One region of the Lelliottia sp. JS-SCA-14 genome, then DNA from elsewhere that is predicted to be linked to it. Evidence: predicted binding sites of a transcription regulator. Region 1 holds the regulator's gene; each other region holds the start of a gene.
The links. Region 1 encodes LexA, which represses DNA repair genes until DNA is damaged. Its sites were predicted from a motif close to TNCTGTATGTACATACAGNA; they were not measured.
Positions count from the first base shown of each region.

Region 1 (4,210 bases):
GTAACCGATGTAGATCGGCACCAGCGTAATAGGGCGCGTACCGCCGCGCAGCATCGCCTGAATGGTCATCGACAGGGTGCCGGTTTTCGGGTCAAGCAGACGGCCCGTACGAGAGCGGCCACCTTCGACGAAATACTCAACGGAATAGCCGCGGCTGAACAGCTCGCCCAGATATTCGCGGAACACCGTAGAGTAGAGCTTGTTGCCCTTGAAGGTACGACGAATAAAGAACGCACCCAGACGGCGGAAAATCGGGCCGGCTGGCCAGAAGTTCAGGTTGATACCGGCGGCGATGTGCGGTGGCACCAGTCCCTGATGATAAAGGACGTAGGACAGCAGCAGATAGTCCATGTGGCTGCGGTGGCAAGGCACATAGACAATTTCGTGGCCGTCGTGGGCCAGCTGGCGCACGCGCTCGGCGTTGTGGACGTTAATCCCCTGATAGAGACGGTTCCAGGTGAAGCTCAGGATACGGTCGGAAAGGCGGATCATCTCGTAGGAGAAGTTGGCCGCAATCTCTTCCATCAGGGCAATCGCGTTCTGCTGGGCTTTCTCGTGAGAGATTTTCTTGCTGCGCGCTTCGTCTTCGACGGCGCGAGCAATGGCTTTCGAGGCCAGCAGTTTGTTGAACAGATCCTGACGCGCTGGCAGGCGCGGGCCAACGGCCGCCAGACGCTGACGGGCGAAGTGCATACGCGCCACGCGTGCCAGTTTCTGCGCAATGATCTTATCCGTGCCGTGCTCATCCGCCATGCGGCGCAGCGAAACGGAAGGGGAGAAACGCACAAAGCTGTCGCGCCCCAGCCATGAGACGGCAAAGAATTTCTGAATGCCGTTCAGCATGCGCAGCGGCGGATTCTCTTCGCCTTTCTGACGTCCAGGACGACGACCAAACATCACCGACACCGGCACCATCTGGACATCCAGGCTGGGGTTGCTGCGGTGCAGATCGAGGTAGTCATGGAACAGCTTAATCGACTCTTCTTTCGGCGTGTAATAGGTGAACACGCGCGGCCCGCCGTGAATAAACACGTAGCGCGGCAGCAGCGTTCCGTCGACCTCAAGGGGTTCGAGCGGATCGGGTAAGTCGTGCGCCAGACACTGGGCGCGCAGCGTCAGTAAGTCTGCCTTCGAGTTATAAGGCAAAACGTACATAATTGGGCGCGAGGTATCGAGCCCTAATTCCAGCGCGGGTTCCGCCGGGATAGACTTACTTTTTACCAGGACGCTTAATGGTAAATTAAGTAATTTGTAGTAAATTCGTGGCCAGCCGGACATAAACGATGTAAAGCCTCTGGTTAATAATGCAAATGCGGCGCAAGGATAACAGAAAGCGCGCAAAATTTCTGTTGTTACCGGTCATACTTCAGGCTGCATGGCAATGCGCTACAGCTATAGTTACTGACGCTAAATCTAAGAAAAGGTTCTTTTAATGGCCAATAATACCACTGGGTTAACCCGAATCATCAAAGCTGCCGGATATTCATGGAAAGGTTTCCGCGCCGCATGGATCAATGAAGCTGCTTTTCGCCAGGAGGGGGTTGCCGCCGTCGTCGCGGTAATCATCGCCTGTTTCCTCGATGTTGATCCTATTACCCGCGTGCTTCTCATTGGTTCAGTCCTTCTGGTGATGATAGTGGAAATTCTGAACAGTGCTATCGAAGCGGTGGTGGATCGCATCGGGTCTGATTTCCACGAACTCTCGGGCCGCGCAAAAGATATGGGCTCTGCCGCTGTGCTGCTGGCGATTATCATCGCTGCCATCACCTGGATCACGCTTCTTTGGTCACATTTTCGATAAGCCTTCAGGAATCGAATAAGTCTCTGGTTTTTTGTGCAGTTTTTGATTCCAAAATCACCTTTGACTGTATATACTCACAGCATAACTGTATATACACCCAGGGGGCGGAATGAAAGCGTTAACGGCCAGACAGCAAGAGGTGTTCGATCTTATTCGGGATCACATCAGCCAGACGGGAATGCCACCAACGCGTGCGGAAATCGCGCAGCGTCTGGGCTTCCGTTCTCCAAATGCCGCTGAAGAGCACCTCAAAGCGCTGGCGCGTAAAGGCGTCCTTGAGATTGTTTCGGGTGCGTCACGCGGCATTCGCCTGCTGGTGGAAGAAGAAGAGGGTCTGCCACTGGTGGGCCGTGTCGCAGCAGGTGAGCCTCTGCTGGCACAGCAACACATTGAAGGGCATTATCAGGTCGATCCGGCGATGTTCAAACCCAGTGCCGATTTCCTGCTGCGCGTCAGCGGGATGTCCATGAAAGACATCGGCATTCTGGACGGCGATCTGCTGGCAGTTCACAAAACCCAGGATGTGCGTAACGGCCAGGTTGTGGTTGCGCGCATCGACGACGAAGTGACCGTGAAACGCCTGAAAAAACAGGGCAACACGGTACAGCTGCTGCCAGAAAACAGCGAGTTCTCCCCGATTGTGGTCGATCTCCGCGAACAGTCTTTCTCCATCGAAGGTCTGGCTGTGGGCGTGATCCGCAACGGCGAATGGCTGTAATGTCTCTCTGACAGGCTGCGGTCTTTCCGCAGCCTGACTGTCTCTTATCTTTCCCGGTACTTTCTCATGTCTCTGCTGACTCCCTCAGACAAGGCATTGTGGCGTCTCGCGCTGCCGATGATTTTCTCCAATATCACCGTTCCCCTGCTCGGGCTGGTCGATACGGCGGTGATTGGCCATCTGGATTCCCCTGTTTATCTCGGCGGCGTGGCCATCGGCGCAACGGCGACCAGCTTCCTCTTTATGCTGCTGCTCTTTTTACGTATGAGCACCACCGGGCTGACGGCCCAGGCGTTTGGCGCTAAAGATCCGGTTCGTCTGGCTCGTGCGCTGGTCCAGCCACTGATCCTCGCGCTCGGCGCAGGGCTGCTGATTGTTTTGCTGCGTACGCCGCTAATCGATCTGGCTCTACACGTCGTCGGCGGTAGTGAAGCCGTGCTCGAACAGGCGCGACGGTTCCTTGAAATCCGCTGGCTCAGCGCCCCGGCGTCGCTGGCTAACCTCGTTTTGCTCGGCTGGCTGCTCGGCGTACAGTACGCCCGCGCGCCGGTGATCCTGCTGGTGGTGGGAAACCTGCTCAATATCGTGCTCGATCTGTGGCTGGTGATGGGCCTGCACATGAACGTGCAGGGGGCCGCGCTGGCGACGGTTGTCGCGGAATACGGCACCTTCTTCATCGGCCTGTGGATGGTGAAACGCGTGCTGGCGATGCGTGGCATCACACTCGCGATGCTGAAAACCGCGTGGCACGGCAATATCCGCAAACTGCTGGCGCTTAACCGCGACATCATGCTCCGCTCGCTGCTGCTGCAACTCTGCTTTGGCGCGCTGACGGTATTCGGCGCGCGGCTCGGGCCGGAGATCGTGGCGGTGAACGCGGTCCTCATGACCCTGCTGACCTTCACCGCCTACGCGCTGGACGGGTTTGCCTATGCGGTTGAAGCCCATTCAGGGCAGGCGTACGGTGCGCGCGAAACGGGGCAGTTGCAGGAGGTGTGGCGGGCGGCCTGTCGGCAGTCGGGCCTGGTGGCGCTAAGCTTTGCGCTCGTCTACGCTTTGTTCGGAACGAATATTGTGGCGCTCTTAACCTCGCTGCCTGAGCTGCGCGAGCTGGCAAATCACTACATTCTCTGGCAGGTCGTTTTACCGGTGGTGGGGGTGTGGTGCTATCTGCTCGACGGCATGTTTATCGGTGCGACGCGCGGGGCCGAGATGCGCAACAGCATGGCGGTCGCGGCGGCCGGTTTTGCCCTGACGCTTTTCACGCTGCCCTGGCTTGGCAATCACGGTTTGTGGCTGGCCCTGGCGGTGTTCCTCGCTCTGCGCGGCCTCTCTCTGGCGGTGATCTGGCGGCGCCACTGGCGCAACAATACCTGGTTTGCGTAGTGGCTTCGTTTGACGAAATGGTTAAAGATTCTGAATCTCTCAACGTCTGCCAAATCCTTATCTACAATTAATATCACGTCCAGCAGAAATGAACGTAACGGACGACACGAATTTTACGTGATAACCGAACGATGAGGATATGATTATGAATAAAGACGAAATCGGCGGTAACTGGAAACAGTTCAAAGGTAAAGCGAAAGAACAGTGGGGTAAACTGACCGATGATGACGTGACCGTCATTGAAGGTAAACGCGAACAGCTGGTCGGTAAGATTCAGGAACGTTACGGCTACGCGAAAGATCAGG
Region 1 covers NZ_CP141606.1:327,493-331,702, forward strand. Annotated here, with positions in the region: gene plsB (glycerol-3-phosphate 1-O-acyltransferase PlsB) at 1-1,278, opposite strand, end outside; gene U9O48_RS01500 (diacylglycerol kinase) at 1,433-1,801, shown strand; gene lexA (transcriptional repressor LexA) at 1,911-2,519, shown strand; gene dinF (MATE family efflux transporter DinF) at 2,586-3,905, shown strand; gene U9O48_RS01515 (CsbD family protein) at 4,051-4,210, shown strand, end outside.

Region 2 (4,210 bases), 550 kb from region 1:
GATTATTTCCAGCAGCCGGAGACGCGAGCGCGGTTGAGCGGGGGATAGTTTGTTGCCGGGTGGCGGCCTACGGGTTGGTTTTGTAGGCCCGGTAAGCGCAGCGCCACCGGGCGGAATACCGCACGAACATCAACATTGAGCCGGGTGGCGGCTTCGCCTTACCCGGCCTACAAGTGCTGCCTCGTCGCTGGGTTACGCCTGACGCAAATTCTGCGCAGCTTTCACCATATTCGCCAGCGCGGCGCGAGTCTCAGGCCAGCCGCGGGTTTTCAGGCCGCAGTCCGGGTTAACCCAAAGACGCTCCGCCGGAATGCGCTGGGCGGCTTTCTGCAGCAGGGCTTCAATCCACTCCACGCTTGGCACGTTCGGGGAGTGAATGTCGTACACGCCCGGCCCGATTTCGTTCGGGTAGTCGAACTCTTCGAACGACTCCAGCAGCTCCATATCGGAACGCGAGGTTTCGATGGTGATCACGTCCGCATCCAGCGCGGCGATGGAGTCCATGATGTCGTTAAATTCGCAGTAACACATGTGGGTGTGGATCTGTGTGTCGTTCTTTGCCACCGCCGCGTTGATGCGGAAGGCTTCCACGCCCCACTCCAGGTACGCCGCCCAGTCGCTGCGACGCAGCGGGAGACCTTCGCGCAGTGCCGGTTCGTCAATCTGGATGATGCCAATCCCGGCCGCTTCCAGATCCGCCACTTCATCGCGCAGCGCCAGAGCAATCTGTTTGGCGATGGTTTCGCGGGTCACGTCTTCACGCGGGAAGGACCAGCACAGAATGGTCACCGGACCCGTCAGCATGCCTTTCACCGGTTTGTCGGTCAGAGACTGAGCGTATTTCGCCCACTCAACGGTGATCGCTTCCGGGCGGCTGACGTCGCCGATGACGACCGGTGGTTTCACGCAGCGGGAGCCGTAGCTCTGCACCCAGCCGTTCTGGGTAAAGACGAACCCGTCCAGGTGCTCGCCGAAATACTCGACCATGTCGTTACGCTCGGCTTCACCGTGGACCAGTACGTCCAGACCCAGACGCTCCTGCTCAACAATCGCCTGCTTGATGTGTTCCGCGATGCCGGTGCGGTAGTTGTTGGCGTCCAGATTGCCTTTTTTGAAGTCCAGGCGCAGGCCGCGGATTTCAGTGGTCTGCGGGAAGGAGCCGATGGTCGTCGTCGGCCAGGCCGGCAGATTAAAGCGCGCACGCTGAGCTTCAGCACGCACTTCGTAGGCGTTTTCACGCTGGCTGTCTTTGGCGGTGATCGCCGCCAGACGTTTTTCCACCGCCGCGTTGTGAACGCGAGTCGAGTGACGACGCGCCTGAATAGGAGCGCTCCATTCGGTGATCGCCGCCGTGTCGCCGCTGTTCAGCGCATCGCGCAGCAGGGCCAGCTCTTCACATTTCTGCAGGGCGAAGGCAAACCAGCTCTTCACTTCCGCATCCAGACGCGTTTCGACGCTCAGGTCGATCGGGCTGTGCAGCAGGGAGCAAGACGACGCCACCCACAGATCACGTTTCCCGACGATGTCTTTAATCTGCGCGTATTTCTCGGTGAGATCGGCGCGCCAGACGTTACGACCGTTCACCAGACCGGCAGAGAGCAGCCAGTCAGACGGCAGACGCTTATGAATTTCCGCCACGTCATCTTTGCCGTGAACCAGATCCACATGCAGGCCCTGCACCGGCAGCGCGGTAATGGTGTCGAGGTTCGGCGTGACGCCTTCGAAATAGGTGGTCAGCAACAGTTTGACCTGGCCTGCCAGCGCGTCGTACGCCGGTTTGAAGGCATCCAGCCACTCCTGCGGCAGCTCCAGCACCAGCGCCGGTTCGTCGATTTGCACCCACTCGATGCCGCGTTTTGCCAGCTCAGCCAGCACCTGCTGATAGACCGGCAGGATATCTTTCAGCAGGCTCAGGCGGTCAAACTGTTCGCCTTTCACTTTGCCCAGCCACAGGTAGGTCACCGGGCCGAGCAGCACAGGTTTGATTTTATGGCCCAGCGCCAGGGCTTCGTCGACTTCATCCAGGATCTGGGTCCAGGTCAGTTTAAACTGCTGGCCCTTCACGAACTCCGGCACCATGTAGTGGTAGTTGGTGTTAAACCATTTGGTCATTTCCGCGGCGGCGGCGGGCTCACCGGTCGGTGCGCGGCCACGGCCCAGACGGAACAGGGTGTCGATATCTACCGATCCATCGTTGTTCTGATGACGAGCCGGCACGTTGCCGAGCAGCAGGCTGGTGGTCAGAACATGGTCGTACCAGGCGAAATCGCCCACCGGCAGCAGATCCACGCCTGCCTGTTTTTGCTGATCCCAGTGGCGAGCGCGCAGTTCACGCCCCACCGCCAGCAGTTCGTCACGCGTGGCGTTGCCCGCCCAGTAACTTTCTTGTGCTTTTTTCAGCTCGCGGCGCAGGCCAACGCGAGGGAAACCGAGGGTGTGGTTAATAATTGTCATGTCGCTGCCTCTTAGGGAATTCGTTATTTAGCCGTCCAGATGTTTACACATCTATAATTGGCAGGTACTGTATATTCCTCAAGCGCAAAATGTTCATGGCGAAGTGAAGGACTTTCATGATCGAGATAAAACACCTGAAAACGCTACAAGCGTTGCGGAACTGCGGTTCGCTCGCAGCGGCTGCGGCCACGCTGCATCAAACACAATCCGCCCTGTCACACCAGTTCAGCGATCTGGAACAACGCCTTGGCTTCCGTCTGTTCGTGCGTAAGAGCCAGCCGCTGCGCTTTACGCCGCAGGGCGAGATTTTGCTGCAGCTGGCGAATCAGGTGCTGCCGCAGATCGCCAGCGCGTTGCAATCCTGCAATGAACCGCAGCAGACGCGCCTGCGCATCGCCATCGAGTGTCACAGCTGTATTCAGTGGCTGACGCCCGCGCTGGAGAATTTCCGCCAGAACTGGCCGCAGGTGGAGATGGACTTCAAATCGGGCGTGACCTTTGATCCGCAGCCGTCCCTCCAGCAGGGCGAGCTGGATCTGGTCCTGACTTCCGATATTCTGCCGCGCAGCGGTCTGCACTATTCGCCGATGTTTGATTATGAGGTGCGCCTGGTGCTGGCCCCGGATCATCCGTTAGCGCTGAAAACCCGCGTGACGCCGGAAGATCTGGCGACCGAAACCCTGCTGATCTATCCGGTCCAGCGCAGTCGCCTGGATATCTGGCGTCATTTCCTGCAACCGGCAGGCATCAGCCCGAACCTGAAGAGCGTCGATAACACCCTGCTGTTGATTCAGATGGTGGCGGCGAAAATGGGGATCGCGGCGCTGCCGCACTGGGTAGTGGAGAGTTTTGAACGCCAGGGTCTGGTAGTGACCAAAACCCTGGGCGAGGGACTGTGGAGCCGACTGTACGCCGCCGTGCGCGATGGCGAGCAGCGCCAGCCGGTGACGGAGGCCTTTATTCGCTCAGCGCGGAATCACGCTTGCGACCACCTGCCGTTTGTTCGGAGCGCGGAGCGACCCAATGGCGATGCACCCATAGCGAAGCCAGGATCACCGTCCCCCCAATAATAAAGCTTGGCCAGTGCGGTTGTTCCTGCCAGATCGCCAGGTTCACCAGCAGCCCTGCGGGCACGTGAACGTTGTTCATGATGCCCAGCGTCCCGGCGTCCACCTGTGTGGCTCCGTAGTTCCACATAAAATAGCCCAGCCCTGATGCGACCACGCCCAGCCAGACAAGCACGCTCCACTGCAGCGTGGTGGTCGGTAGTTTTTGCGGATTGCCGAGCATAAACCACGCCACCACCGCGACGATGAACGCCCCCATGTAGAACCAGGCGAAGGCGTTGTGCTGCGGCATCGGGTGGATCTCCATCAGGCGTTTGTAGCCCACCATACCAATCGCAAAGCTGATGTTCGCCAGCTGGACAAACATCAGCCCGGTCCAGAAGTGATCGCTCACTTTGTCGTAGCGAATAATCGCCGCACCGGCCACCGCCAGCAGCGCGCTCAGCACGTAGCCCCAGCGCAGGCGGCGTTTGCTCAGCAGGTCATAAATCAGGGTGATATAGAGCGGCGTCAGCACTGTGAAAAGCAGGAACTCCGAGACCGACAGATAGACATACGCGCGGAAGCTGAACAGGTACATGACGCCGAGCTGCATCGCGCCCACCAGCATGTACAGCAGAATGGTTTTGAGCGTCTGCCCGCGCAGGCGCAGGAACGGCAGGAACACCAGCGCCGCCAGCCCGACGCGC
Region 2 covers NZ_CP141606.1:4,677,581-4,681,790, forward strand. Annotated here, with positions in the region: gene U9O48_RS21850 (LysR substrate-binding domain-containing protein) at 1-48, shown strand, start outside; gene metE (5-methyltetrahydropteroyltriglutamate--homocysteine S-methyltransferase) at 193-2,454, opposite strand; gene metR (HTH-type transcriptional regulator MetR) at 2,571-3,524, shown strand; gene U9O48_RS21865 (carboxylate/amino acid/amine transporter) at 3,412-4,210, opposite strand, start outside.
Region 2: the regulator LexA is predicted to act here: its motif matches at 2,520-2,539, upstream of metR (HTH-type transcriptional regulator MetR).

Region 3 (4,210 bases), 2.2 Mb from region 1:
ACGCGATCTTCGTAGTCGGTTTTCATGCTGGCGATGATGCCCTGGATAGCTTCAACGCTCATGCCCGGCTTGATGTAGTCGCTCAGGTTATCAAGCAGCAGAACACGTTTCTGGTTGTCACGGATCTTCTTCTCAACGTCCTGGATTTCACGCTGCAGTTTGTTTTTGCGGCGGAACAGGCGGACGAATTCCAGAACATCCTGGAACGAAGGCTTGGTAGTTTCCATTTTGATACCCCTGCTAATGTAAGATTCGGATTCGTTAAGCAACCGCTGTGCAGATAACCTTACTGACAGCCGCTGCGAATGACAATGACTATATCGTTTGATCCTATCATAACCCCAATCGCTGCTGAATCGAAGCAGCAGCCGTCACAACAGGCAATGGCTGCTTTTTATTTGCGCAGCGCCCGGCAGATAAGATGCGACAACAGCTCCAGTTGCCTCGCCATTTCCATGCTCAACCATACATAGCCGTGGATGGGCGTTTCCGCCACATTGTCACCCTGATGGTCATTGATCAGCTGCCGCAGTTCTGCCGTGATTTCGTTTAGACGTTCGCTGTTCGCCAGGATCGGCTGCGGGTTCCCCTCATACAGCGCGTGAGCGATGGTCAGCAGCGTTTGCTGCGTCATCTGCTGGGTTTCCTTGAGGGTGTGCGCATTCAGCAGCACGAAGTGGCTGGCGCGCGAGGCCCAATGGGCGTTGATTTGCAGTTCGAGCATACACACCAGATTACGGCTGACGGTCTGGATGGCTTCGAAGATGGATTTCTGAATGTGCGTCTCTTTGCTGGCGGGCGCGATAATGCCGCGCATCTTGACGACATCGTTGAGAATTTTTTGCATATGCTTTTCAAGGCGCGGACGTTCAACCAGATTCGGCGAAAAACCTGCCTGATAGACGCGATTCACGGCGGTGACGTAGTTCGCCATCTGAATGCGCCAGTGCAGGAATGCCCGCTGCGGCCAGATGCCGGTAAACAGCATTGCCAGCAGAGAACCCAGAATCACATCGCCGCTTCGCCACAGGGCTGTCGCCATGTCCCCTGCCGGGGCACCGACGACCACTGAGAGCGTGATCCCAATCAGCAGCGCCTGATACGGTTTTTTACCGAGTGCGAGCCAGCCGCACAGGAACATCGCCCCGGCGCACCACAGCAACATTACGGGAAGAGAAATCAGCTCCAGCTTGAGCGCAATCAGCCCCAGCGCCGAGCCAAAAATAGTGCCGCCTATGCGCTCAAAAGCGCGTGGGACCACGTTTCCCCAGAAAGAGATCGGCCCCATGATCACCACCAGCGTGATGAGCGGCCAGGTCCCCTCAGGGATGTGGAACAGCCTCACCAGCAGGAAAGTGAGAATAAACGCCAGCGCGATACGGCAACCATGCACGACGCGGTAATTCCGGTACAAACGGATTTCAAAGGGAGTTAATGATTTGTCGGGACGCACACCCGCTCTCCAGCTACACGGCAAACCACAATTGTACTGTGTTTTCTGCCGGACGCATCACGTCCGACAGAAAAACCCTACAAATAACAGGCCCGGACTTAAACGGCCTTATTTTGCACTGCAACGTACATTTCGATATCCCAGTAACCATCCACATTGCCATCATTCAGATAGCGCTCGAAGCAAGGCTTCGGCGCGATCCCGTAGCGGTTGTCCTCAAGAAGACTGTTGAAGAAGCTGTACCAGGGCGTGCCAAAATCATGATTTTCGACACGCGCTACGGCGACGGCGTAGTCCCCTGCCGCGATTTCGGTGAGGATCACCCCTTCGCTGTTCGCCGGGATTTGAAAATCTTCTGGCACGGTCACGGCTGTGTCGCAGCGCAGTTTTTCGGCGGGCACTTCATCGGGATTGTCATAATAAACCGCCACCCATTCGAGGGGCTCGATTTTGTTGCCATCGACCCACATCGCCAGTTGCTCAAAGCCTTGTTTAACGGTTTGCTCCCACGGGCCAACCAGATGAAAACCGGCAATTTTACGCTTAGGTTGCTGCTTGATGCTGTAGTCCATACTGCCTCCGTTTATTACTGTATATTTATACACTATAAAGCAGATTCGTTATGTCCGGCAAATACGAGATGTTTATTATGTGAGCAGACTCGCAGGAGTGCCAGTCTGCTCTTTTAGGCGTCAGGCTTTGTGGTGCAGATAGTCGCTCAGACGGGAGAACAGACCGCCCTTGCCAATCGGCTCCAGGGTCACTAACGGCCAGTGGGCAACGACTTTATCGCGATCATACAGTTCAATTTCCCCGACGCGCTGATGGGCGGCAATCGGCGCTTCAAGCTCTTTTTTATCGAGCACGTATTTGGCTTTGATATTGGCGACTTCCGCTTTCGGCAGTGCCAGCCAGAAATCCTGATCCGTTCCGAGAGAGATCTGCTCTTTGTCGCCGTACCAGATGCGCTCCGTCCCGACCTGTTTGCCGCTGCGCAGGATCTGCACGGTATCGAAGTTTTGCTGGCCCCAGTGCAGCAGCTTGCGGGCCTGCTCTTCGCGACCTTTCGGGCTGTCTGCCCCCATCACAACCGCGATCAGACGACGTTGACCATCCACCGCCGAGGCAATCAGGTTAAAGCCCGCTCCGGAGGTGTGACCGGTCTTGAGCCCGTCAACGTTCATGGTTTTATCCCACAGCAGACCGTTGCGGTTTTGCTGGGTGATACCGTTCCACGTCAGGCTCTTTTCGCTGTACATGTGATAGAAATCTGGCTCGCCGTGAATAATAGCGCGTGACAGCACCGCCAGATCGTAAGCCGAGCTGTGCTGGCCCGGCGCATCCAGGCCGTGGACGGTTTCAAAGTGCGTATCGCGCAGGTTTAGCTTTTCCACATAGTCGTTCATTATGCTGACGAACTGCGGCTGACCGCCCGCCACATGGTCCGCCAGGGCCACACAGGCGTCGTTCCCGGAGTCCACAATCAGGCCGCGGCTGAGGTCGCGAACGGTCACGCGATCGCCCGCTTTCAGGAACATCAGCGATGAACCGTCGAACACCGGATTGCCCTTCGCCCACGCATCGCGCCCGACGGTAACGACGTCATCCGGCGTAATACGATGGCTGTCGATCGCGCGATCGACCACATAGCCCGTCATCAGCTTGGTGAGACTGGCCGGATTGCGCTGTTGATGCTCGTTGCCTGCCGTTAAAATTTGACCCGTGGTGTAATCCATCAGCACCCAGGACCCGGCCTGAATGGCCGGCGGCTGCGGCGAAAAGTCCAGGGGATCGGCAGCCAGTGCGGAGGTGATACTCGAAGCGAGTAAAGAAACAGCAATAAACAGACGGCGTTTCAACGATATGTCCTCAGGTCATTTAAAATCGTTGCCCTTTTTACGGAAAATCTCAGTTCGTTACCTGTTTAAATTGCAAAAAAATGTGACGGCGCGCAGAGATTTAGCGGAAGGCGGCGCGCAAAACTGGCGCTGAAAAACGCTTTTTGTTCGGCGTGTCGCCGCCGATCGTTTACCATAGCCAGGTCACTTTTCAACAGGATGGTATTACTGGTGTCTGATTCCGCCGCGCTCCCCACATTTCTCTTCCACGATTACGAAACCTTTGGTACCAGCCCGTCGCTGGACCGACCTTCGCAGTTTGCGGCGATCCGCACCGATGCGGATTTCAATATCATCGGCGAGCCGGAGGTTTTTTACTGTAAGCCTGCCGACGACTATCTGCCCCAGCCCGGCGCAGTGATGGTCACCGGCATTACGCCGCAGGAAGCGCGCGAAAAGGGCGTGAATGAAGCCGAGTTTGCCCGTCGCATCCACGACCTGTTTACCGTGCCCAATACCTGCGTGGTGGGCTATAACAACATCCGCTTCGATGATGAAGTCACGCGCAATATCCTGTATCGCAATTTCTACGACCCCTACGCCTGGAGCTGGCAGAACCGCAACTCGCGCTGGGATCTGCTGGACGTCATGCGCGCCTGCTACGCCCTACGCCCTGAAGGGATCACCTGGCCCGAGAATGACGACGGTTTGCCGAGCTTCCGCCTTGAGCATCTGACGCGCGCCAACGGCATTGAGCACAGCAACGCCCACGATGCGATGGCGGACGTGTATGCCACTATCGCCATGGCGAAGCTGGTGAAGACCGCTCAGCCCAAACTCTTTGATTATCTGCTCAGCCACCGCAGCAAGCAGAAACTGATGACGCTGATTGACGTCCCGCAGATGAAACCGCTGGTGC
Region 3 covers NZ_CP141606.1:3,056,068-3,060,277, forward strand. Annotated here, with positions in the region: gene U9O48_RS14360 (DUF496 family protein) at 1-227, opposite strand, end outside; gene U9O48_RS14365 (FUSC family protein) at 395-1,453, opposite strand; gene sbmC (DNA gyrase inhibitor SbmC) at 1,552-2,025, opposite strand; gene dacD (serine-type D-Ala-D-Ala carboxypeptidase DacD) at 2,146-3,312, opposite strand; gene sbcB (exodeoxyribonuclease I) at 3,511-4,210, shown strand, end outside.
Region 3: the regulator LexA is predicted to act here: its motif matches at 2,041-2,060, upstream of sbmC (DNA gyrase inhibitor SbmC).